One region of the Streptomyces sp. NPDC051576 genome, then DNA from elsewhere that is predicted to be linked to it. Evidence: riboswitches for the same ligand, from Rfam matches in the RefSeq annotation. Region 1 holds a riboswitch; the other holds the start of a gene.
What was found. A riboswitch is a leader RNA that binds a small molecule or an ion and turns the genes downstream of it on or off. The one in region 1 is predicted to bind ZMP and ZTP.
Positions count from the first base shown of each region.

Region 2: linked by a shared signal. The riboswitch ahead of AB0M63_RS02330 (glycine hydroxymethyltransferase) and the one ahead of AB0M63_RS38800 (bifunctional 5,10-methylenetetrahydrofolate dehydrogenase/5,10-methenyltetrahydrofolate cyclohydrolase) in region 1 are both predicted to bind ZMP and ZTP.

Region 1 covers NZ_JBFAZO010000015.1:492-11,809, reverse strand. Annotated here, with positions in the region: gene AB0M63_RS38845 (MBL fold metallo-hydrolase) at 1-323, opposite strand, end outside; gene AB0M63_RS38840 (S-(hydroxymethyl)mycothiol dehydrogenase) at 323-1,411, opposite strand; gene AB0M63_RS38835 (transketolase) at 1,510-2,103, opposite strand; gene AB0M63_RS38830 (isopentenyl transferase family protein) at 2,377-3,141, shown strand; gene AB0M63_RS38825 (FAD-binding protein) at 3,138-4,484, shown strand; gene AB0M63_RS38820 (TIGR00730 family Rossman fold protein) at 4,475-5,986, shown strand; gene AB0M63_RS38815 (ABC transporter ATP-binding protein) at 6,019-7,773, shown strand; gene AB0M63_RS38810 (hypothetical protein) at 7,841-8,134, opposite strand; gene AB0M63_RS38805 (nuclear transport factor 2 family protein) at 8,306-8,671, shown strand; ZMP/ZTP riboswitch at 8,999-9,083, shown strand; gene AB0M63_RS38800 (bifunctional 5,10-methylenetetrahydrofolate dehydrogenase/5,10-methenyltetrahydrofolate cyclohydrolase) at 9,105-9,953, shown strand; gene AB0M63_RS38795 (CU044_5270 family protein) at 9,954-10,853, opposite strand; gene AB0M63_RS38790 (sigma-70 family RNA polymerase sigma factor) at 10,944-11,318, opposite strand, start outside.
Region 2 covers NZ_JBFAZO010000001.1:468,406-479,723, reverse strand. Annotated here, with positions in the region: gene AB0M63_RS02335 (hypothetical protein) at 1-227, shown strand, start outside; gene AB0M63_RS02330 (glycine hydroxymethyltransferase) at 278-1,732, opposite strand; ZMP/ZTP riboswitch at 1,764-1,853, opposite strand; gene rocD (ornithine--oxo-acid transaminase) at 1,945-3,150, shown strand; gene AB0M63_RS02320 (hypothetical protein) at 3,267-4,091, shown strand; gene AB0M63_RS02315 (hypothetical protein) at 4,253-4,831, shown strand; gene pabB (aminodeoxychorismate synthase component I) at 4,861-7,050, shown strand; gene AB0M63_RS02305 (benzoate-CoA ligase family protein) at 7,047-8,570, shown strand; gene AB0M63_RS02300 (AMP-binding protein) at 8,612-10,195, shown strand; gene AB0M63_RS02295 (FAD-dependent oxidoreductase) at 10,192-11,318, shown strand, end outside.

The DNA.
Region 1 (11,318 bases):
GCGAGATGGGCGTCGGGGTCGCGGTCGGGGTGGGTCTGCTTCCACAGCGGCAGGTCGGCGGGGTGCAGCCAGATCGTGGCGCCGGTGCGGTCGGCCAGCTCCGGCGCGGCGTCGATGTGGTCGTTGTGGGCGTGGGTGCAGATGATCGCGGTCAGTCGCCGGTCGCCGATCGCCCGGAGGATGGCGTCGGCGTCGTGGGCGGCGTCGATCACCACGACCTCGTGGTCGTCGCCGACGATCCACACGTTGTTGTCGACGTCCCAGGTACCGCCGTCGAGGGTGAACTGCCCTGACGTGACGAGGTGTTCGATCCGCGCCGCCATCACAGCACCACCACCGAACGCAGCACGTCGCCGCCGTGCATCCGCTCGAAGGCCTTCTCGATCTCGTCCAGTTGGATCGTCTCCGTCACGAACGCGCCGAGATCCAGGCGCCCTTGCTGGTGGAGGTCGATGAGCATCGGGAAGTCGCGGGAGGGCAGGCAGTCGCCGTACCAGGACGACTTGAGGGCTCCGCCGCGTCCGAAGACGTCCAGGAGCGGGAGTTCGAGCTTCATCTCCGGGGTGGGCACGCCGACGAGGACGACCGTTCCCGCCAAGTCGCGGGCGTAGAAGGCCTGCTGGTACGTCTCCGGGCGGCCGACCGCCTCGATCACGACATCGGCACCGAAGCCACCGGTCAGCTCACGGACCGCCTCGACGGGGTCCGTGGACTTCGAGTTCACGGTGTGCGTGGCACCCATCGCACGCGCCTTCTCCAGTTTCCGGTCGTCGATGTCCACCGCGATGATCCGCGCCGCACCCGCAAGCCGCGCCCCGGCGATCGCCGCGTCACCGACCCCGCCACACCCGATGACGGCGACGCTGTCACCGCGCCCCACGTTGCCGGTGTTGATCGCCGCACCGATACCGGCCATCACCCCACAGCCCAGCAACCCGGCGACCGCCGGGGAGACGGCCGGGTCGACCTTCGTGCACTGGCCGGCGGCCACGAGGGTCTTGTCGGCGAAGGCTCCGATACCGAGAGCCGGGGAGAGTTCCTGGCCGGTCGACGCGAGGGTCATCTTCTGCCGGGCATTGTGGGTGTTGAAGCAGTACCAGGGGCGGCCGCGCAGACAGGCGCGGCAATTGCCGCACACCGCACGCCAGTTGAGGATCACGAAATCGCCGGGGGCCACGTCGGTGACGCCCTCGCCGACCGACTCCACGATGCCGGATGCCTCATGGCCGAGCAGGAAGGGGAAGTCGTCGCTGATGCCGCCCTGTTTGTAGTGCAGATCGGTGTGACAGACCCCGCAGGCCTGCACCTTGACCACGGCCTCACCGGGTCCGGGATCGGGTACGACGATCGTCTCGACCCGGACCGGTTCGTTCTTGCCCGGTGCGATCACGCCGCGTACTTCCTGCGCCATGGTCCTGAACCCTTTCGTCGGCCGTTGTCCCTGCCTACGACCCTACGCGTGACTGATCGGTAAGGGCACGACGGCGTTGCACACCCGACAGCCGGTCGTCACCTCAGGAAATCGCGGACCGCACGGCCCACGCTCCCGTCGTCCAGTCCCTCCGCGCCGCCGAGCGCCAGCAGCCGGTGCGGTACGTGGAGAAGGGTCCCGGCGACCTCCCGGGCCAAGGTGCCGGGCAGGCCCGGCTCGACCAGGATCACGTCCGCGTGGTCGGCGGCGAGTACGGCCGTACGCAGGCCGATCTCGTCGAAGGGGCGGACGGTGGCCGCGTAGAGGACGGCGACGTCGAGCCCGGCCGTGGCGCGCAGTACCGGGTCCAGGGTGGCGCCGACCGCGAGCACCACGCCGCCGAGGCCCTCGCGGACGACCTCGAAGCCGCCCTTCACGGCCCGTGGTTCGGCGTTGGACTCGGCGGAGACGTGGACGTAGGCATGCTCGCCGTCGTGCAGTGCACCGAGGATGGCTCGGCGGACTTCGACGGGGTGTCCGGGGACGTGGACGGTCCAGCCCGGGGTGGCGGCGAACCTGGTCAGCTCCCCCACCGTGCCGTAGCCGACCAGGACAGTGCCCCTGGCCGCGGGTCCGTCCTCCTTCGGCCCGAGGTGGGTCTCGGCGACGGCGAGCAGCATGTCGGATTCCATGGAACTGCCTCCTGTGAAGTGCCTTTGATGCTTTCTTCAAACGGAGCAAGAATTGGTTAAGAATCCCCGCTGATCCTCTCGGTGCTTTCTCATATCGCCCTGGATTCCCGACCAAAGAGCCTTCCATGCCCGGGGCTCGGACTTTTAACAACCTCACAGGAAAGTGGCGAGGTCTTTGCCCTGCCGAGGCGAACACCTGGTTCTTGATCACCATGCTCGTGCGTAGGTTGACGCTGGTATTTCCCTGTAGGAGTGCTGGAAGGGACATGTGTCATGGCCGAAAAGGAAACACTTCCCGTCGCACGTCCGTTCGTCCATCTGATCGCGGGACCGACCGGCGTCGGGAAAAGCGCGGCGGCGACCGAACTGGCCCGGACGACCGGGGCCCCGATCGTCGTGGCCGACCGTTTACAGTGCTTCACCGATCTGGCCACGACGAGCGCCCGGGCGGGCGCCGAGGTGCCGGACGTGCGCCGGCACTGGCTGGGCGACCGGACCTTCGCCGACGGCGACCTGTCCGCGGCGGCGGCCACGGACGCCCTGGTCGGGCTGGTGACGAGGCTCGGTCCGCGGCCGGTAATCGTAGAGGGAGGCTCGATCTCGCTGCTGCGGGAGCTGGCCGCGCGCGTCGCCGGCCTGCCCTGGCGGCTGACGGTCCGCCTGCTGCCCCTTCCCGACCGTGCCGTGTACGTCGCCGCGCTCACCCGCCGGGCCCGCGAGATGCTCGCTCCGGCCGCGCCCGGCCGGAGCCTGCTGGACGAGCTGGCCGCGCTCTGGCGCGATCCCGGTCACCGTCTGCTCGCCGCCTCGGTCAACGGGTTCGAGGCCGTTCTCGAATGCTGCGCGAAATACGCGCTCGACGTGGAGACGATCGACAAACAAGACCTGCCCGAACACATCCTGAACCGGATGGCCGCCCTGATCGCCGAACGCCATGCCGAGCACGGCATTCTCCAGCATCGCGCGTTCACCGAGATATTCGGAGAATGGACGACGGGGTCGGGAATCGACTTCGGCCCGCTGGAGCGTGCAGCATGAAAGGATCATCGGATCTCATTCAGTCGCCGGGCACCCGCGCCGAGGATCTGGCGCGTGCCGCGGACGATTTCGGCCATATCGTGGGTTCCCGTCCGCTCGGCGTTCTGGCCGCGCGTTCCGCCGACGCAGTCCGGGATCTCGTCGCCTTCGCCGGAGAACACGGACTGCCGGTCTCGGCGCGCGGCGGCGGCCAGGCGCTGTACGGCCAGGGGCAGGCGGACGGCGGCTATGTCGTCGACATGGGCGCGCTGAACGAGGTGCGCTGTGTACCGGAGGACCGGACGCTGGTCGCCGGGGCGGGCGCCCCGTGGCGCGAGGTCGTACGCGCCGCGCTCGCCGAGGGGCTCGTGCCACCGGTGCTCCCCGACCATCTCGGCTCCAGCGTCGGCGGGGTGCTGAGCACCGGGGGCTTCGGTGCCGCCAGCCACCGCTACGGCGCGGCCACCGACTGGGTGCGGGAGGTGGAGGTCGTCACCGGCACCGGCGAGCTGCTGACGTGTTCGCCGGAGCGGCGCCCGGACCTGTTCGACGCGGTCCTCGCCGGTCTCGGCCAGTGCGCCCTGATCGTCGGCGCCACCCTGCGGCTGGTGCCCGCGCCGGACCGGGTGCGTCGCTACCGCCTCTACCACCACTCCCCCGGCACCTACTTCACCGACCAGCGGCGGCTGGCCAGGGACGCCCGCTTCAGCCAGGTCGCGGGCCAGGCCCGGCCGGCGCTGGGCGGCACCTGGGACTACATGATCGAGGCGGTGGCCCCGCACCCCGGCCAACTGCCGTACGAGGACGAGCTGTTGATCGGCGACCTGGACCACGACCGGGACACGGAGGAGATCGAGGACCTCTCCTACGCCGAGTATCTGCACCGCATGGACCGCGACGAACGGATGCTGCGGGCCACGGGCGAGTGGGACCGCCCGCACCCATGGCTGACCCTGCTGCTCCCCGAGGAGGCCGCCGCCGCCCTCGTCCCGCCGATGCTCGCCGAGGAGGCCCAACAGGGCCTGCGCGCCTGCGGAACCGTCCAGCTCCGCCCGCTCGCGGGCCACACCCTGCGCACCCCGCTGCTGCGCAGGCCACCGGGCGAACTCCTCTGCCTGCTCTCCCTGATGCGCACAGCACCACCCGAACACCCGGACACCGTACGGCGGTTGGTGGCCGCCAACCGCGCGCTGTACGAGCGGGCCACGGCCGTCGGCGGGGTCCTGCACCCGGGCGGCGCCCTGCCGATGACACCCGCCGACTGGCGCGCCCACTTCGGCCCCGTGTGGTCCCAACTGGCCCGCGCCAAGGACCGGTTCGACCCGTACGCCGTCCTGACCAGGGGGTACCGGCTGTGGCCGTGACCTCGGTGACCGTCTTCTGCGGGGCGTCCCCCGGCCGCGACCCCGGTCACTCCCGGACGGCCGCCGAACTCGGCCGCGCCCTCGCGGAGTCCGGCCTGCACCTCGTCTACGGCGGTGCCGGCATCGGCCTCATGGGCACGCTCGCGGACGCGGCCCTGGCCGCCGGCGGCACGGTGACCGGAGTCGTGCCGCGCCGCATGCTGCCGTACGAGATCGCGCACACCGGGCTGACCTCGCTCGAAGTGGTCGCCGACATGCACGAGCGCAAGGCGCGGATGGCGGCGGAGGGTGACGCGTTCGTGGCGCTGCCGGGCGGGCTCGGCACGGCGGAGGAGCTGTTCGAGGTGCTGTCGTGGGCGCAGTTGCGGATCCACCGCAAACCGGTGCTGCTCCTGGACCCGTCCGGCTTCTACGACCCGCTGCTGGCCTTCCTGGAGCAGGCACGGGACGAGGGCTTCCTGCGTCCGGGGGATCTGGAGCGGATCGTGGTGTGCGGGTCGGTGGCGGAGGTGGTGGGGCGGCTGGTCAACAGGCCTGCGGAGACGGCTCGTTCGGCTGATCCGGTCCGGCCGCCCGCCGGACGGACCGCGTTCCTGTTCTCCGGCGGCGGCTCGCAGCAGCCCGGCATGGGGCGCGAACTCCACGCGCTGTTCCCGGTGTTCGCGGACGCCCTCGACGAGGTCTGCGAACTGCTGGACCCCTACCTCGACATCCCCCTCCAGGACGTGATGTTCGCCGAGCGGGACACGCGCACGGCGGAACTCCTGGACCGCATCACCTATGCCAACCCCGCGATCTTCGCTCTCCAGGTCGCGCAGTACCGCCTGTTGCGCGGTTGGGGAGTCCGCCCGGACGTCGTCTTCGGATACTCGGCGGGGCGTATGGCCGCCGCCCAGGTCGCGGGCGTGTTCTCGCTGGCGGACGCCTGCCGTGCCGTGGGCACACTGTCCCGGCTGATGGGCGCGCTGTCCGGGGCGGGAGGCATGGCGGCGGTGGAGGCGTCCGAGGAAGAGCTGCAACCGATGCCCGGAGTGGTGATCGCGGCGGTCAACGGGCCCCGGTCCGTGGTGGTTTCGGGTGACCGGCGGGCGGTCGCGGAGGTCCACGCCCAGTGGACCGCCCGGGGCCGCCGGTCGCATCTGCTGCGTGTCGATGTGGCGCCCCACTCCCCGCAACTCGACCCGCTGCTCGACGACTTCCGCCGTGTCCTGCTCCCGATGGACCTGCGCGCCCCACGCATCCCGCTCGTCTCCGACATGACCGGGAAGCCGGTCGATGCCGAGGCCGCGACACCGGAGTTCTGGGTGCGGGAGCTGCGCGACCCGGTCCGTTTCGCGGACGCGGTCGAGGGGATGTCCGCGGACGGTGTCACGGACTGGCTCGAACTCGGGCCCGGGGAGGTCCTGTTGGGAATGCTGGAGGCCTGCGGTCCCGGCACGTCGGGTGCGCTGTCGATGGCCCGGGACTGGCGGACGCTGCGGCCGGTGACCGACGTAGCCTGAATGCTCCGACCGCTTCCCTCCCAAGGAGCACCGTGAGCATCGCAGGGACTCGGAGCGGCCCGCCTGCCTGGCGTCTGCTCCTCGACTACGTACGGCCGCACCGCTGGGCCCTGTTGGCGGGCGCGCTGCTCTCGCTGGTCACCGGGGGTACCGGGTTGCTGCTGCCGTTGGTGGCGCGGGGGCTCATCGACGACCTGTCGCGCCACCGGACCATCACCGGGGCGCTGCTCGCGATGTCGGCGCTGGTGGTCGCCAACGCGGCGCTGGGCGCGCTGGGTTCGTATGTGCTGCGGCGCACCGCCGAGTCGGTGGTGCTCGGTGCGCGGCGCGCCCTGTCGTCGTATCTGCTGCGGCTGCGGATCACCGCCGTGGACCGCAGCGAGCCCGGCGACCTGATGGCCCGCATCACCTCGGACACCACCCTGCTGCGCGAGGTCACCACCGACTCGCTGGTCGGCTTCGGCACCGAGGGGCTCATCCTCGTCGCGACGATCGTCATGATGAGCCTGGTCGACCCCGTGCTGCTGGCTGTCACCCTCGGGGTGATCGCGGGCGCGGGCACCGTCCTGAGCGTGATCGTGCCGCGCATCAACCGGGCCAGTCGGCAGGCGCAGGACGCGGTCGGCGTGATGGGCGCCTCGCTGGAGCGGATCCTCGGCGCGCTGCGCACGGTGAAGGCGTCCGGCGCCGAGGACCGTGAGGAGCGCACCCTGCACGCGGCCGCCGAGGAGTCGTGGCGGCAGAGCGTGCGCGCCGCCAAGTGGACGGCGGCGGCGGGCAATACGGCCGGTCTGTCGATGCAGATCGCGTTCATCACCGTCCTCGCGGTGGGCGGGGCACGGGTGGCGACGGGTGCGATCGACGTCGGCACCCTGGTCGCCTTCCTGCTCTACGTCTTCTACCTGATGCAGCCGATCCAGCAGGTCGTGGGCGCGATCACGCAGTACCAGACGGGCGCCGCCGCCCTCTCCCGCATCCAGGAGGCGCTCCACCTACCCGCCGAACCCCCATCCCCGCGAGCGCAGTTGCCCGCCCCCGGCGCCGCACCCGCGTCCCTCGCCTTCGACGACGTCCGCTTCCGCTACGGCGACGACCTGCCCTACGTCCACCACGGCGTGACGTTCGAGGTACCGGCCCAGGGCATGACGGCCTTCGTCGGCCCCTCCGGCGCGGGCAAAACCACCGTGTTCTCCCTGATCGAGCGCTTCTACGACCCCGAGTCCGGCACCATCACCCTCGACGGACGGGACCTCGCCGACTGGGAGCTGTCCGGGCTGCGGTCCGCCATCGGCTATGTGGAGCAGGACGCGCCGGTCCTGTCGGGTTCCCTGCGCGACAACCTGCTCCTCGGCAACCCGGACGCGAACGACGACGACGTCACCCGGGTCCTGAAGACGACCCGGCTCGACGGCCTGGTCGCCCGGCTGCCGAAGGGCGTGGACACCCTGGTCGGCCATCGCGGCACCCGGCTCTCCGGCGGCGAGCGCCAGCGCGTCGCGATCGCCCGCGCCCTGCTGCGCCACCCCCGGCTGCTGCTCCTCGACGAGGCGACCTCGCAGCTCGACGCGGTCAACGAGGCGGCCCTGCGCGACACCGTCGCCGATGTGGCCCGTACGACGACGGTCCTGGTCGTCGCGCACCGGCTGTCCACGGTGACGATGGCCGACCGGATCGTCGTCATGGACGCGGGCCGCGTCCGAGCGGTGGGGACCCATCGGGAGCTGGTGAGTGCCGACCCGCTCTACGCGGAGCTGGCGGCCACGCAGTTCCTGGCCACGGCCGGCTGACCCACGGCACGACCGAGGGCCGCCCGTTTCCGGACGGCCCTCAAGGTCTGTGTGCTGCGCGGTCCCGCTACTCGACGGCGGGGAGCAGTCCCGTGACCGGAGCGGCGAGGTCGGTGACCTGGTGCAACTGCTGGAGGTCGTTCAGGTGGTTCAGCGCCTTCATCTGGTCCGCGACCCGCGGGATCTGCGCCTGGTGCTCGGCGGGGATTTCACTCACCGCGAGCGAGTCCAGCAGGGCGACCGGGCTGACCTTGCCGTCCTTGAAGGCGGGCGCGTCGGCGGCGCTCGCCATCGGCGCGGCGAGGCCGGTGACCCCGACGGCGAGACCAACGGCGGCGACAATACGTCGTGTTGAGATCATGCTTTCAGCAACGCGGCCCGTCCTCGCGCGGACACGGGCGCCGGGCGCCGCTCACCCGTCAGGCGGAGCGCGCCGCTCGGTTTGCCGAGCCCGGCGCGGCGGAGGAGTCTCGTAGGAGAGGCGCTTCGCGGCTCGCTCCTGTTCGGGTCGCGGCCCTCGGAGGAGGTCACCATGGGCACCGCGTCAGGCCCCGGCTTCGACACCGAAGCCCTGCGCCGGGGCATCGAGGATCACACAGCGGCGACACTTCTGTCGCTCTACGCGGACGACGCCGAGATCCACGTCGTCGACCACCAGACCCAGCCCAGCAACCCCAAGGTCCTGCACGGCCGGGACGAGATCGGCGCCATGCTCGCCGATGTCTACAGCCGGGACATGACGCACAAGCTGGAGGAGTGCGTCGTACAAGGGGACCGGGTCGCCTACAGCGAGTCGTGTCAGTATCCGGACGGGGCCAGGGTCCTCGCCGAGTCGATGCTTCTGCTGAACGACGGCAAGATCACCCGGCAGACGATGATCCAGGCATGGGACGGATAGCGAGGCTGGTGCCGAGGGTCCGGGTCAACACCCGTCTGACCTGGACCTTTTCGGCGAGTACAGTGCCGGGGGCGTCCACCGGGATTCGACGGCGAGTACCGGTTTCCGCAGCGGGTCTGCGAGCTTCCGCCGCTCTGCTGGGCTCAGTGCTGCGAGCAGTGCGAGCTCGCCCGCTTCCTCCGCCGCCACGTGCCGGTCGAACACGGCATGCCCGGCGTCGGTGATCCGTCTCATGGGTCCGGACGAGATGCGAGGGGCAGTGTTCGACCCGACGGCGCCGACCGCGGAAAGCGGGTCCTGACGGCCGTAGAACACTCGGTTAGGCTGTTCGAGGGCCGTGACTGGCGCTGAGGTGGAGCACCACCGTGGAGCGGCCCACGCGGAGTCGATGCCGTGCGCCTGGGCGACTGGTCAATCAGCTCAGGAGTGGATCATGTCCCAGGCACGGCTCATGGACGGCACCGCGCTCGCCCGGCGCATCGTCGAGGACACCGCGAAGAAAGCCGCCGACCTCATGGAGCGCACCGGTACGGCGCCCTGTCTGGCGACGGTCCTGGTCGGGGCCGACCCGGCCTCCGTCACCTACGTCCGGATGAAGCAGAACCGCTGCCGCAAGGCGGGCATCGAGTCCCGGCACGTGGAACTGCCCGCCGCCACGACCACCGCCGAACTGGTCGCCACCCTCACCGCGCTGTCCGCCGACCCGACCGTGCACGGCATCCTGCTCCAGCACCCGATGGGTGAACACATCGACGAGCGGGCCGCGTTCGAGGCGATCGCGCCGGAGAAGGACGTCGACGGCGTCACCTTCGCGTCCTTCGCGACGATGAGCTTCGGTCTACCGGGTTTCGTGTCCTGCACGCCCGGCGGCATCATGCGGCTGCTCGACGAGTACGACGTCGACCCGTCCGGCAAGCGGGCCGTCGTCGTCGGCCGCAGCGCGATCCTCGGCAAGCCGGCCGGCATGCTGCTCCTGGCCCGGGACGCGACGGTCACCTACTGCCACTCCCGCACCCGCGACCTGTCGGCAGCGGTCCGCGAGGCCGACATCGTGGTCGCCGCCGTCGGACGGCCTCGGCTGATCCGCGGCGAGGACATCAAACCGGGCGCGGTGGTGCTCGACGCGGGCTACAACGCGGGCAACGTCGGCGACGTCGACTTCGACTCCGCCGCCGAGCGCGCCTCGCTGATCACGCCGGTGCCGGGCGGCGTCGGCCCGATGACCATCGCCACGCTCCTCGAACAGACCGTGGACGCCGCGGCCCGGCAACTCGGGGTGTGATCAGCGCGTCCACGCGCTGTAGTCCATGACGTCCCCGACCTTGACGCCGTACTCGGGCTGGTCCTTCGTGAAGGTGGTCTCCAGTCCGAGGACGGTGCCGGTGGCGGGGTCCATGATCAGCATCCGGCGGGTCGCGGACTGCTGATACACGTACGCCTGCCCGCCGCGCCCGAGCCGGTCGGTCACCTCCCCCACGGGCCGCAGCCCGTCCACGCCCGCGAGCAGCCGCGCCAACGCCGCCGACTCACGCGCGCCGAGCGTCCAGTGGTCCAGCAACTCCTGTACTGCGTCGAGAAGTTCGGGGGTGGTCAGTGGCGTCTTGCTGTTCGCCGTCTCCTGGAGGTACGAGCGCAGTCCCGCGACGCTGTGCGGGGGCCGGGCATCGGGCGGGACGTCGCTCCAACTCGGCGGATACGTCGTGTCCTTGAGGACATGCCCGTCCTCGACGATCCGTTCCGTGTGCGTGTCGTCCGCCTTCCACCGCACGATCCTCTCCTCGGGGAACGTGATCGGCGGCTTGTCGTCGGACATGCCGAGGCTCCAGGAGTGCACGTGAGTTCCCTTGCGCAGTACGGGAGTTCCGTCGGCCGCGGTCGCCGCCGCGAGTGCGGCGAGCTGGTTCAGGGATACGGGGGTGGAGTGGGCCCGCACCACGAGTGGGCGGGGGGCCGCGACGGCGGGAGCGCTGCTCGGTCCGCTCACCAACAGCGTGCACACCGTCGCCACAACGGCGACTCCGGCCATGAGGCTCCAGAGCAGTCGACGGCGCCTGGGCCGGCCGTCGTGCAGCAGCCGGTTGAGCCGGCGCTCGGCGTGATGGTCCAGCGGCCCGTCGCCGTAGCGGGGCCCGTCGGCCGTGAACGGGTTGGCGCTGCGCAGGAGTTCGAGTTCGTCAGCCATGCCGGTGGTCCTTAGCTGGGGTGAGGACGGCGACCCGAAGGGGCGCGGAGAGCTGTGCGAACAGCCACGACGGCGCCGCGGAACACGTGATCATCGCCCCGCCCCTCCCAGCACCGCGAGCCGGTCGATCTCCGCTCTCAGCCTCCGCCGCGCCCGATGCAACCGCATGGCCGCGGCCCGCACACCGCACCCGAGGACGACGGCGACCTCCTCCACGCCCAGCTCCTCCCAGGCCGTCAGCCGCAGCACCTCCTGGTCGGCCGGCGACAACCGCGCGAGCGCCTCGTGCACCCAGGAGCCGGGCGTCTCCGCGTCGGGACCGGCCGCGACCTGCCGCCCGTGCGCGCTCTCGTCGTTGCCGAGCCGGTCGACGAGCCTACGGCGGCGGCCGTAGCCGCGTACGGCGTTGGCCAGGCAGTTGCGGGCCACGCCGTACAGCCAGGGCAGCTGGGACGGCGGCAGGTC
Region 2 (11,318 bases), on a different contig from region 1:
CGGTCTTCGCCCGGTGGGAGCGGGCGGGACTGCCCGGCGAGGCCGGCACGGATGCCGGGGCGTCTGCAAGCGGGCGGAAATCCGTGGAGCTGGCCGGACCCGTCTGGTGGGCGGCGGCGGGGGTGGCCGTCGGGGTCGGCGGCACGCTGCTGATACGCCGCGCGGCGGCCCGGCGTGAGGCCGGACCGCCGCGCGAGGAACCACGACAGGAACTCATCGATCTGTGAGCGTCGCCGATCTTTGACAACTCAACAGAGGGCGTGCGTCGGCGTGTTCGTCAACCGAGGTCGATCTCGGGGTACAGCGGGAAGCCGGCGACGAGGTCGGTGGCGCGGCGGGAGATCTCGTCCGCGATCTTCGGGTCGAGGATGTGCTGCGCCTTGGACGGAGCGCCCTTGCTGGTCGTACCGGGCTCCGTGGTGGTGAGGACGCGGTCGATGAGACCGGCGACCTCGTCCATCTCGGCGGTGCCCAGGCCACGGGTGGTCAGGGCGGGCGTGCCGATGCGGATGCCGGAGGTGTACCAGGCGCCGTTGGGGTCGGCGGGGATGGCGTTGCGGTTGGTGACGATGCCCGAGTCGAGCAGGGCGGCCTCGGCCTGGCGGCCGGTGAGGCCGTAGGAGGAGGCGACGTCGATCAGGTTGAGGTGGTTGTCGGTGCCGCCGGTGACAAGGGTGGCGCCCCGACGCATCAGGCCGTCCGCCAGCGCCCGGGAGTTGTCGACGATGCGCTGGGCGTAGTCCTGGAAGGAGGGCTGCCGGGCCTCGGCGAGGGCGACGGCCTTGGCGGCCATGACGTGCGGGAGCGGGCCACCGAGGACCATCGGGCAGCCGCGGTCGACCTGGTCCTTGAGGGAGTCGTCGCACAGGACCATGCCGCCGCGCGGGCCGCGCAGCGACTTGTGGGTGGTGGTGGTGACGATCTGGGCGTGCGGGACCGGGTCGAAGTCGCCGGTCAGGACCTTGCCCGCGACCAGGCCGGCGAAGTGCGCCATGTCCACCATCAGGGTCGCCCCGACCTCGTCGGCGATCTCGCGCATGATGCGGAAGTTCACCAGACGGGGGTAGGCGGAGTAGCCGGCGACGATGATCAGCGGCTTGAACTCACGGGCCGAGACCCGCAGCGCCTCGTAGTCGATCAGGCCCGTGGCCGGGTCGGTGCCGTAGGAGCGCTGGTCGAACATCTTGCCGGAGATGTTGGGGCGGAAGCCGTGGGTGAGGTGGCCGCCGGCGTCCAGGGACATGCCGAGCATGCGCTGGTTGCCGAAGGCCTGGCGGAGTTCGGCCCAGTCGGCGTCGGAGAGGTCGTTGACCTGGCGGACTCCGGCCTTCGCGAGGGCGGGTACCTCCACCCGGTCGGCGAGGACGGACCAGAAGGCGACGAGGTTGGCGTCGATGCCGGAGTGCGGCTGGACGTAGGCGTGGCGGGCGCCGAAGAGTTCGCGCGCGTGCTCGGCGGCGAGGGACTCGACGGTGTCGACGTTGCGGCAGCCGGCGTAGAAGCGCCGGCCGATGGTGCCTTCGGCGTACTTGTCGCTGAACCAGTTACCCATGGCCAGGAGGGTGGCCGGGGAGGCGTAGTTCTCGGAGGCGATCAGCTTGAGCATCTCGCGCTGGTCGGCGACTTCCTGGCCGATGGCGTCGGCGACCCGCGGTTCGACGGCACGGATCACATCGAGGGCGGCGCGGAAGGCGGTGGACTCGTTGGAGAGGGGCGCGGAATTGTCGGGCATGGGGACCTCCGGACGTGGCGTTCGGCGTTCACGGTACGGCCCAGGCGCACGGCACACATTCCAGCTCGGGCCGCTCCCCGATGGTCGGTCCCATCCCAGCGCGCCAGTCACGGCCCGCCGGTCAGCCTACCGGGCGTGCCGGACGGTGCGGCTCCCACGTCCACCATGCGGGCGAGGATAGGAAAGGGGGCACCCTCACCCCGGGAGACGCCGTGACCAGTACGGAAGCACTCATCGCCGCCGCCGACGCGCACAGCGCGCACAACTACCACCCGCTGCCGTTGGTCGTCGCCACCGCCGACGGCGCGTGGATGACGGACGTGGAGGGGCGGCGCTATCTCGATCTGCTGGCCGGGTATTCGGCGCTGAACTTCGGGCACGGCAACCGGCGGTTGATCGAGGCGGCGAAGGCGCAGTTGGACCGGGTGACGCTGACATCCCGGGCGTTCCATCACGACCGGTTCGCCGCGTTCTGCGAGCAGTTGGCCGAGCTGTGCGGCATGGAGCTGGTGCTGCCGATGAACACGGGCGCGGAGGCGGTCGAGACCGCGGTGAAGACGGCCCGGAAGTGGGGGTACCAGGTCAAGGGGGTGCCCGCCGAGCGGGCGAAGATCGTGGTGGCGGGCAACAACTTCCACGGCCGTACGACGACGCTCATCAGTTTCTCGACCGACCTGGAGGCGCGGGCTGACTTCGGGCCGTACACGCCGGGCTTCGAGATCGTGCCGTACGGGGATCCGACCGCGATGCGGGCGGCGATCAGCGAGAACACGGTGGCGGTGCTGCTGGAGCCGATCCAGGGGGAGGCGGGGGTGCTGGTGCCGCCCGCCGGTTATCTGGCGGGGGTGCGGGAGTTGACCCGGGAGCGGAACGTGCTCTTCATCGCCGATGAGATCCAGTCGGGGCTCGGCCGGACGGGGCGGACGTTCGCGTGCGAGCACGAGGGGGTGGTGCCCGACATGTATGTGCTGGGGAAGGCGCTGGGCGGCGGGGTGGTGCCGGTGTCGGCGGTGGTGTCGAGTGCGGACGTGCTGGGGGTGTTCCGGCCCGGGGAGCACGGGTCGACGTTCGGCGGGAATCCGCTGGCGTGTGCGGTGGCGCTGGAGGTGATCGCGATGCTGCGGTCGGGCGAGTACCAGGCGCGGGCCGCGGAGCTCGGCGAGCATCTGCACCGGGAACTGCGGCAGTTGACCGGGACGGGCCGGGTCACGGCGGTGCGCGGGCGGGGTCTGTGGGCGGGGCTCGACATCGCCCCTGCGGTCGGGACGGGCCGGGAGATCTCGGAGCGGCTGATGGACCGGGGCGTCCTGGTGAAGGACACCCATGGGTCGACGATCCGGATCGCACCGCCGCTGATGATCAGCGAGGAGGACCTGGACTGGGGATTGGCCCAACTGCGGGCGGTTTTGGGCGTCTAGGTCTCTTGCCTCGTTAAGTCTCTTGCCCCGTCAGGTCTCTTCACCCGTCAGGTCTCTTGACCCGCGACAGACCGCGGCGATCTCCCCTCCCCTAGAGTCACTTTGTGCTCTTTGGAATGGTGTGCGCGCTCGGCGCGGCGATCTGCTTCGGTACGGCGACGGTGTTGCAGGCGGTCGCCACGCGGGCGGCGACGACGGGTGGAGGCGGGGACGCGGCGCTGTTGCTGCGGGCGCTGCGGCAGTGGCGGTATCTGGCGGGGCTGGGGCTGGACGGGCTGGGATTCGTGTTCCAGATCGCGGCGCTGCGGTCGCTTCCCATCTACGCGGTCGGGGCGGCCCTGGCGTCGAGCCTCGCGGTGACGGCGGTGGTGGCCGCGCGACTGCTGGGAGTTCGGCTCAGCGGGGTGGAGTGGGCGGCCGTCGGCGTGGTGTGCGCGGGGCTGGCGATGTTGGGGCTGGCGTCCGGAGCGGAGGGCGACCGGGCCGGGTCGACGGCGTTGAAGTGGGCGATGCTGGGGACGGCCGTCGCGGTGCTGCTGCTGGGGCTGGTCGGCGGGCGACTGCCGGAGCGGGGGCGGGCGTTGACGCTGGGGCTGGGGGCCGGGTTCGGGTTCGGGGTCGTCGAGGTGGCGGTCCGGCTGATCGACTCGCTCGAACCCTCCACGCTGCTCACCAATCCGGCGACATACGCACTGCTCGTCGGCGGGGGCGCCGGGTTCCTGCTGCTGACCACGGCCCTGCAACGGGGTTCGGTCACGACAGCCACCGCCGGGCTGGTGATCGGGGAGACGATCGGCCCGGCCGCGGTGGGCGTGGTGTGGCTCGGGGACCGTACGCGAGAGGGGCTGGAGTGGCTCGCGATCCTGGGGTTCCTGGTGGCGGTGGCGGGGGCGCTGGCGTTGGCGCGGTTCGGGGAGGCGCCGGCGGAGGAGACGGCGTAGACGTGGTGATCGAATGAATGGCGTCCTGTTCTCGCCGCCGCCGATGAAATACCGGACCACAAGCATTTCCCTGAATCCAGGATAAAGGGTAACGATACGGGCAATCAAAAAACTTCGTTGAAGATTTGAACGTGATGTGAAGGCTTTGCGTACCTGTTCATGTGACCAGTAATCCCGTCACCGTCACCACGGCCTATCACGTGACGGTGGGCCGCGAAGGCGACTTCCACTCGTGGGGGTGGGCGATGCTGAACGCGAGTGCTCAGCAGCCCGGTTTCATGGGGGGTGGCGTTCTTGTCGACCAAGACGCGGAGTGGCATGTCGTCTATCGCTTCGCCAGCGAGGGAACAGCCCGGGCCTGGGAGGATTCCACCGACCGGGCACAGTGGGAGGTCCGGGCCGCGGACTTCGCCCGGCAGACCGACCGCAGGAGCGTGCGGGGCTCCAAGGAGTGGTTCGACTCACAGACCGCCGCACCGAAGGCACCTGTTCCGCCGGCGAAATGGAAGCTTTGGTTCGTGAACATGAGCGCGGTGTTTCCGCCGGTGCTCCTGTTCAATCTGATCGTTCTTCCTTATCTCGGCGGTATAAATCCGCTCGTCCGCACGCTGCTGTTATGCCTGTGTGTGACGGCTCTCGTCACCTGGATTCTCATGCCGCGGCTCCAGCGTTTCCTCAAGAAATGGCTGTATCCGCCGCTCCAGGCATTTCGCGGACGACATAAAAGGCGGACCGCATAGGTCCGGAGCGAAGCAAGGGAGGTGGGCGGGTGAAGACCCTGCTCATCGACAATTACGACTCGTACACCTACAACTTGTTCCAGTTGATCGCCGAGGTCAACGGCGAGGAACCGGTTGTGATCCGCAATGACGCCCCGGACGGGATGCCGGATCTCGCGGAATTCGACAATGTCGTGGTGTCGCCGGGCCCCGGACACCCGGGCAGGCCGCGCGACTTCGGTATCGCCGCCGCTGTGCTCGCCGAGTCCCCGCTCCCCGTGCTCGGCGTCTGCCTGGGCCACCAGGGCATCGCGCTCGGCGAGGGCGCCGCGGTGACGGCCGCGCCTCAGCCCCGGCACGGACATCTCTCCACGGTCCGGCACGACGGGCGTGACCTGTTCCGCGGGCTGCCGCAGGACTTCACCGCGGTCCGCTACCACTCGCTGGCCGTGCCCGAGCCGCTGCCCGACACCCTGGAGGCCACGGCCTGGGCCGAGGACGGTGTCCTGATGGGGTTGCGGCACCGCGGCCGGCCGCGGTGGGGCGTGCAGTTCCACCCGGAGTCGGTGCTGACGGAGTACGGCCACCGCATGCTCGTCAACTTCCGCAATCTCACGGCGGAACGGGCCGGCAGACCCCGTACGAAGAACACCGCCGTCACCCCGGCCGCCGCCGCGATACCGCGTCCCCGGCGAGCGGTCAGCCCCGCCTACCGGCTGCACACCCGGCGCATCGCGGGCGCGGTCGACACGGAGGCCGCCTTCACCCGGATGTACGCGGCCTCGCGGCGGGCATTCTGGCTGGACAGCTCCCTGGTCGAGGAGGGGCTCGCGCGGTTCTCGTTCTTCGGCGACGACAGCGGTCCGCTCGCGGAGTTCGTGCGCTACGACGTCGAGGCCGGGATCTGTGAGATCGAGCGGTCGGGGCGGCCGACCCGCAAGGTCACGGCGAGCGTCTTCGACTACCTGAGAAGGCAGTTGGCGACCCGTCATGTCGAGGCGGGCGGGCTGCCCTTCGACTTCACCGGTGGATACGTCGGCTACTTCGGCTACGAGACGAAGGCCGACTGCGGCTCACCGAACCGGCACTCCTCCGAGATCCCGGACGCCTGCTGGCTGTTCGCGGACCGGTTGATCGCGGTGGACCATCTCAAGGGGTTCACCTATGCGGTCTGTCTCGCCGAGGACACCCCGCGGGCCGAGCGAGCGGCCAACGACTGGCTGGAGAGCGCGCTGGCTCAACTGAGTTTCGTCGCCACCGAGTTCGAGTGTCCACCGCTGCCCACCTTGGTCGAGCCCGACCTCGGGGCCGCCGAGCCGTGGCTGGTGCGGGAGCGGGAGACGTATCTCGCGGACATCGAGTCCTGCCGGCGGGAGTTGCGGGCCGGCACCAGCTATGAGATCTGTCTGACGAACTCGGCCCGGTTACCCGCCCCGCCGGACCCCCTCGCCTTCTACCAGGTGCTGCGCCGGGTCAACCCGGCCCCGTATGCGGCCTTCCTGAAGTTGGGCGACGTCGATGTGGCCGGTTCGTCGCCGGAGCGGTTTCTGCGGATCACCCGTGACGGGATCGCCGAGGCGCGCCCCATCAAGGGCACCGCGCCACGCGGCGAGGGGCCGGAGGAGGACGCCCGGCTGCGGGACGCGCTCGCCGAGGACGCCAAGACGCGGGCCGAGAACCTGATGATCGTCGACCTGCTCCGCAACGACCTGGGCCAGGTCTGCCGGACCGGTTCGGTCCGCGTGACCCGGCTCATGGCCACCGAGACGTACGCGACCGTGCATCAACTGGTGTCCACCGTGGAGGGCCGGCTGCGCGAGGGCACGGACGCGGTGGCGTGTGTGCAGGCCTGTTTCCCCGGCGGCTCGATGACCGGGGCACCGAAGCTGCGCACCCTGGAGATCATCGACGGGCTGGAGACCGAGGCGCGCGGTGTGTACTCCGGCGCCCTCGGCTATCTGGGGTGCGGCGGGGGCGCGGATCTCAGCATCGTCATCCGTACGGCCGTACTCGCGGACGGGCTGATGCAGTTGGGGGCAGGGGGCGCGATCGTGCTCGACTCCGATCCGGTCGCTGAGTACGACGAGATGCTGCTGAAGACCGCCGCCCAGATGCGGGCCCTGCACCAGTACACCGGGGACCGGATACGCGAGCAGGGGCAGTACACGGCGGCCCGCGCCGCGCTCCAGGGGGACGGCGGGCGCGGCGAGCGCAACGCGACCGAGGAGCCGGTGCGATGACAACTGCGCAGAGCGTGCTCGCACCGGCCGACGCCGAGGCCCCCGGCAACCTCGCCGCCCAGCTCGCCGGGCTGGCCGAGCGGCGCGGGTGGGCCGGGCGGGCCGCCTTCCACCAGGGGCACCGGACCTGGACCCACGGCGAGGTGCACGCGCTCGCGGCCCGCGCCGCGACCGTGCTGGCGGGGCACGGGGTCCGGCCCGGCGACCGGGTGGTGCTGGCGCTGCCCGACGGGATCGCCTGGGTGACGGCGTTCCTCGCGGCCGCCCGGCTCGGCGCCGTCGCGGTGTTGGTCAATCCCGAACTCCCGGCGGCCGACCAGGAGTTCATGGCCCAGGACACCGAGGCCGTGCTCTGTGTGACGGGGCCGGGCCTTGAGGACCGCTTCCCCGACCGGTCCCGCCTGGGGGCCGATCAACTGCTCGCGCTCACCGCCGCCGCCGGACCAGCCCCCGCCCAGCTGGTCGACGCACACGCGCCGTTGTACGTGCAGTACACCTCCGGCACCACGGGGCGTCCCAAGGGCGCCGTCCACACGCACGGCGACCCGAAGGCGTACCACGACCTCATCGGGCGGCGGCTGCTGCGGATCACCGGGGACGACGTCGCGCTGTCGGTGTCCAAGCTGTACTTCGCGTACGGCTTCGGGAACGCCTTCGTGTTCCCGCTCTTCTCCGGCTCCTCGGCCGTCCTGGTGGACCGGCGCCCGACGCCGGCGGCCGTCGACGAGCTGGTGGCCCGGCACCGGGTCACGTTGCTGTACTCGGTGCCGTCCGCCTACGCCGCGCTGGTGGCCGACCGGGGCAGCGGGCACGGGACGTGTTTCGCGTCGGTGCGGGCCGCGGTGTCGGCCGGTGAGGGGCTTCCGGAGGGGCTCGGCGGGCAGATCACCGAGTTGCTCGGCGCGCCGGTGCTGGAGCAGATCGGTTCCACCGAGGCCGGGCACGCGTTCTGCGCCAACAGCTTCGGGCACAACCACCCCGGCACCGTCGGGCGGCCCGTGCCCGGCTTCGAGGTGGAGCTGCGCGACGGCGCGGGCCGACCGGTGCCGGACGGCAGCGAGGGCGAGCTGTGGGTGCGCGGCCCGACGCTGACCCCGGGCTATCTGAACCGGCCCGAGGAGAGTGAACGCACCCTGGTGGGCGGCTGGTTGGCGACGCACGACCGGGCCGTCCGCGAGCCGGACGGCGCCTTCCGGCATCTGGGCCGCACCGACGACATGGAGATGGTCGGCGGCATCACCGTCTCCCCGCTGGAGGTGGAGGCCGTGCTGCGCACGCATCCGGCGGTGAAGGAGGTCGCGGTCGCGGCGGTCACCGACGGGACCGGGGCCGGCCGGCTGCGTGCCTTCGTCGTCCCCGTCTCCCGGGCCCCGGACGGCCTCCAGGAGGAGCTGCTGCGGCTGGTCCGCGAGCGGCTGGCGGCCTTCAAGGTGCCGCGCAGCGTGAGCCTCGTCCCGTCCCTCCCCCGCACCCCGACCGGCAAGCTCCGCCGCCACCTGGTCCGCCAGGGCGCCTGGTGACCCCGACGGACGTGGTCACCACGACAGAAAGGAACGGCCAGATGCGAGAGCAGCTTCCTCCGCTCGCCGACCGCGGGTTCTATCTGGGCCCGCTCTTCCGGCAGGCGGCCGAGCGCCACGGACCCGTCGCCGTCACCCTGGACCGCCCGCTGGACACCCACCCCGCCCGCGGGCTCGACCTCACCTACGCGGACCTCGCGGATCTCGTCGAGGACCTGTCCGGGCGGCTGTGGGAGGCGGGTGTACGGCCCTCGGAGCGGGTGGTCGTCCACAAGACGGACAACGTCGACATCGTGCTGCTGACCTGCGCGATATCCCGTATCGGCGCGGTGCCGGTGCTGCTCTCGCCCGCGCTGGCCGGGGCGGTCGTGGCCCAGCTGGTGGGAAAGCTGCGGCAGCCGTGGCTGGTCACCGACCGGGCCAAGCTGGAGGGGCCGCTCAAGGGCGTGGAGGTGCCGGTGCGGCGCGTCCTGTCCGTGGACGAGGCGGCGCCGGGGGCCGAGTCCCTCCGGAAGGCCGAGTCCCTCGGGACGTACGCCGGTGCCGAGCGTCCCGCGGCGGTGCGTCTGCATCCCCGCGAACCCGCCCTGATCACCCACAGTTCGGGCACCACCGGCCTCCCCAAGCTCGCCGTGCACTGCCCGAACTCCATGTGGAACCGGCTGATCCCGCAGCAGGCGATGGGCTGGCCGACGCGGGGCGAGACGGCGGCCCTGCACATGTCGTTCGTGCACTCGCGCTTCTACCACCTGCTGGGCGTGCTGCTCCGCTTCGGCAGCCCGCTGGTGCTGATCACCGACCCGGACCCGGCCGCGGTGGCACCGCTCCTGGTCCGGCACCGCCCCGGCATCGTCGAGACCCATCCCAACACCTTCGTACTGTGGGAGGAGTTGGCCGACGCACCCGGTGCGCCGCTGTCGCGGGTGCGGTCGTACGGCTCGACGTTCGACGCGATCCATCCGCGCACCGTACGGCGGCTGCTGGACGCCTCCACGCGGCGTACACCCTGGCTGTTGCAGCTCTACGGGCAGAGCGAGACGGGGCCCGTCGCCTTCCAGTGGTTCACCCGGCGCAGTGCGGCGCGGGCCGACGGACGGCGGGTCGGCATCGGGATACCGGGCTTCACCCGCGTCCGGATCACCGGTCCCGACGGCCGGCCCGCCGCGCCCGGCACACCCGGCCGGATCGAGGCCCGCACCCGGGGCCGGATCCTCACCTACCTCGGCATGCAGGACCGCTACGACCGTCAGCTCCACGACGGCTGGTGGGAGATGGGCGACCTGGGCTACCGCGGCCGGTTGGGCGCGCTGTACCTGATGGACCGGGAGATCGACCGGATCGACTCCGTGCACAGCAATCTGGAGGTCGAGGACGTCCTGATGGACCGTCTGGAGGAGCTGCGCGAGGTGGTCATCGTGCCCGGCGCGGACCGGGAGGCCGTGCCCGTGGTGTGTGTGCGCGGCGAGCAGCCGCTGGACCCCGAGCGCTGGCGGCGGGCCACGGCCGATCTGCCGGCGATGGCCGAGCCCCGGCAGTGGCGGTTCGAGGAGCTGCCGATGACCGCGACCTGGAAGGTGAAGCGGGTGGAGATCACCCGGATGCTGGCGGCGGGCGTACCCGCGTGAACCCGGTCGTGGTGGTCGGCGCGGGGCCGGTGGGGCTTTCGGCGGCTCTCGCCCTGCGGGCGCGCGGACTGCCGGTCGTGCTGCTGGAGGCGGACGCGAAGGACCGTGAACGCCCGGGCAGCCGCGCCCTGTTCGTGCACCGCGAGACCCTCGCCCTGCTCGACGGGATGCTGCCGGGGCTCGCCGCCGAGATCACCTCCTACGGGCGGACCTGGCACACGAGACGGACCCTGTACCGGGGCCGCGAGGTGTACTCACGGACCTTTCCGCCCGTCTCCGGTCCGCCGCCCTTCACCAGCCTGCGCCAGATCGACACCGAGCGGTTCCTGCGGGCCGCGTGCGAGCGGGCCGGGGTGGAGTTCGCATGGGACGCGCGCGTGACGGACGTCCGGACGACGCCGACGGGTGTCTCGCTGAGCTGCGCGGACGGGCGGGAGGTGAGCTGCGGGTACGCGGTCGCCGCGGACGGCGCCCGTTCCGTCGTCCGCGGTTCGCTGGGCATCGCCATGGAGGGCAGCCGGGGTGAGGGCTTCCATGTGGTGGTGGACGTGGCCGATGTCCCGGGCGCCGAGCTGCCGTTGGAGCGGGTCTTCCACTACGAGCATCCGGATGTCGGCGGTCGCAGTGTGATGCGGGTGCCGTTCACCGGGGGGTTCCAGGTCGATCTCCAGTGCCGGGACGACGACGCGCAGGAGGAGTTCGGAACCGAGGAGGCCGTACGGAGATGGCTGCCGGCGGTCGTGGGCGAGGGGTATGCCGAGCGCGTCCTGTGGGTGTCGACGTACCGCTTTCTGCGCAAGGTGGCCGCCTCGTTCACCGACCGGCACCGCCGGGTGCTGCTCGTCGGTGAGGCCGCGCATCTCTTCCCGCCGTTCGGGGCGCGGGGGATGAACAGCGGGATCGCCGACGCGGCGGCCGCGGCGACGGCGATCGCCACCGGGTCGGTCGAGCCCTTCGCCGGGGAACGACGGGCGGCCGCGCTGTTCAACAGCGCGGCGGCCGGGGCCGCGCTGGACCATCTGCGTCCCCGGCGCCGGATCGTGCGGGTGAAGCAGCGTACGGCGGCGGCGCTCGCGCCCGTGCTGCCGTGGTGCGGGTCGTGGCTGGAGCACGCGCCCTACGG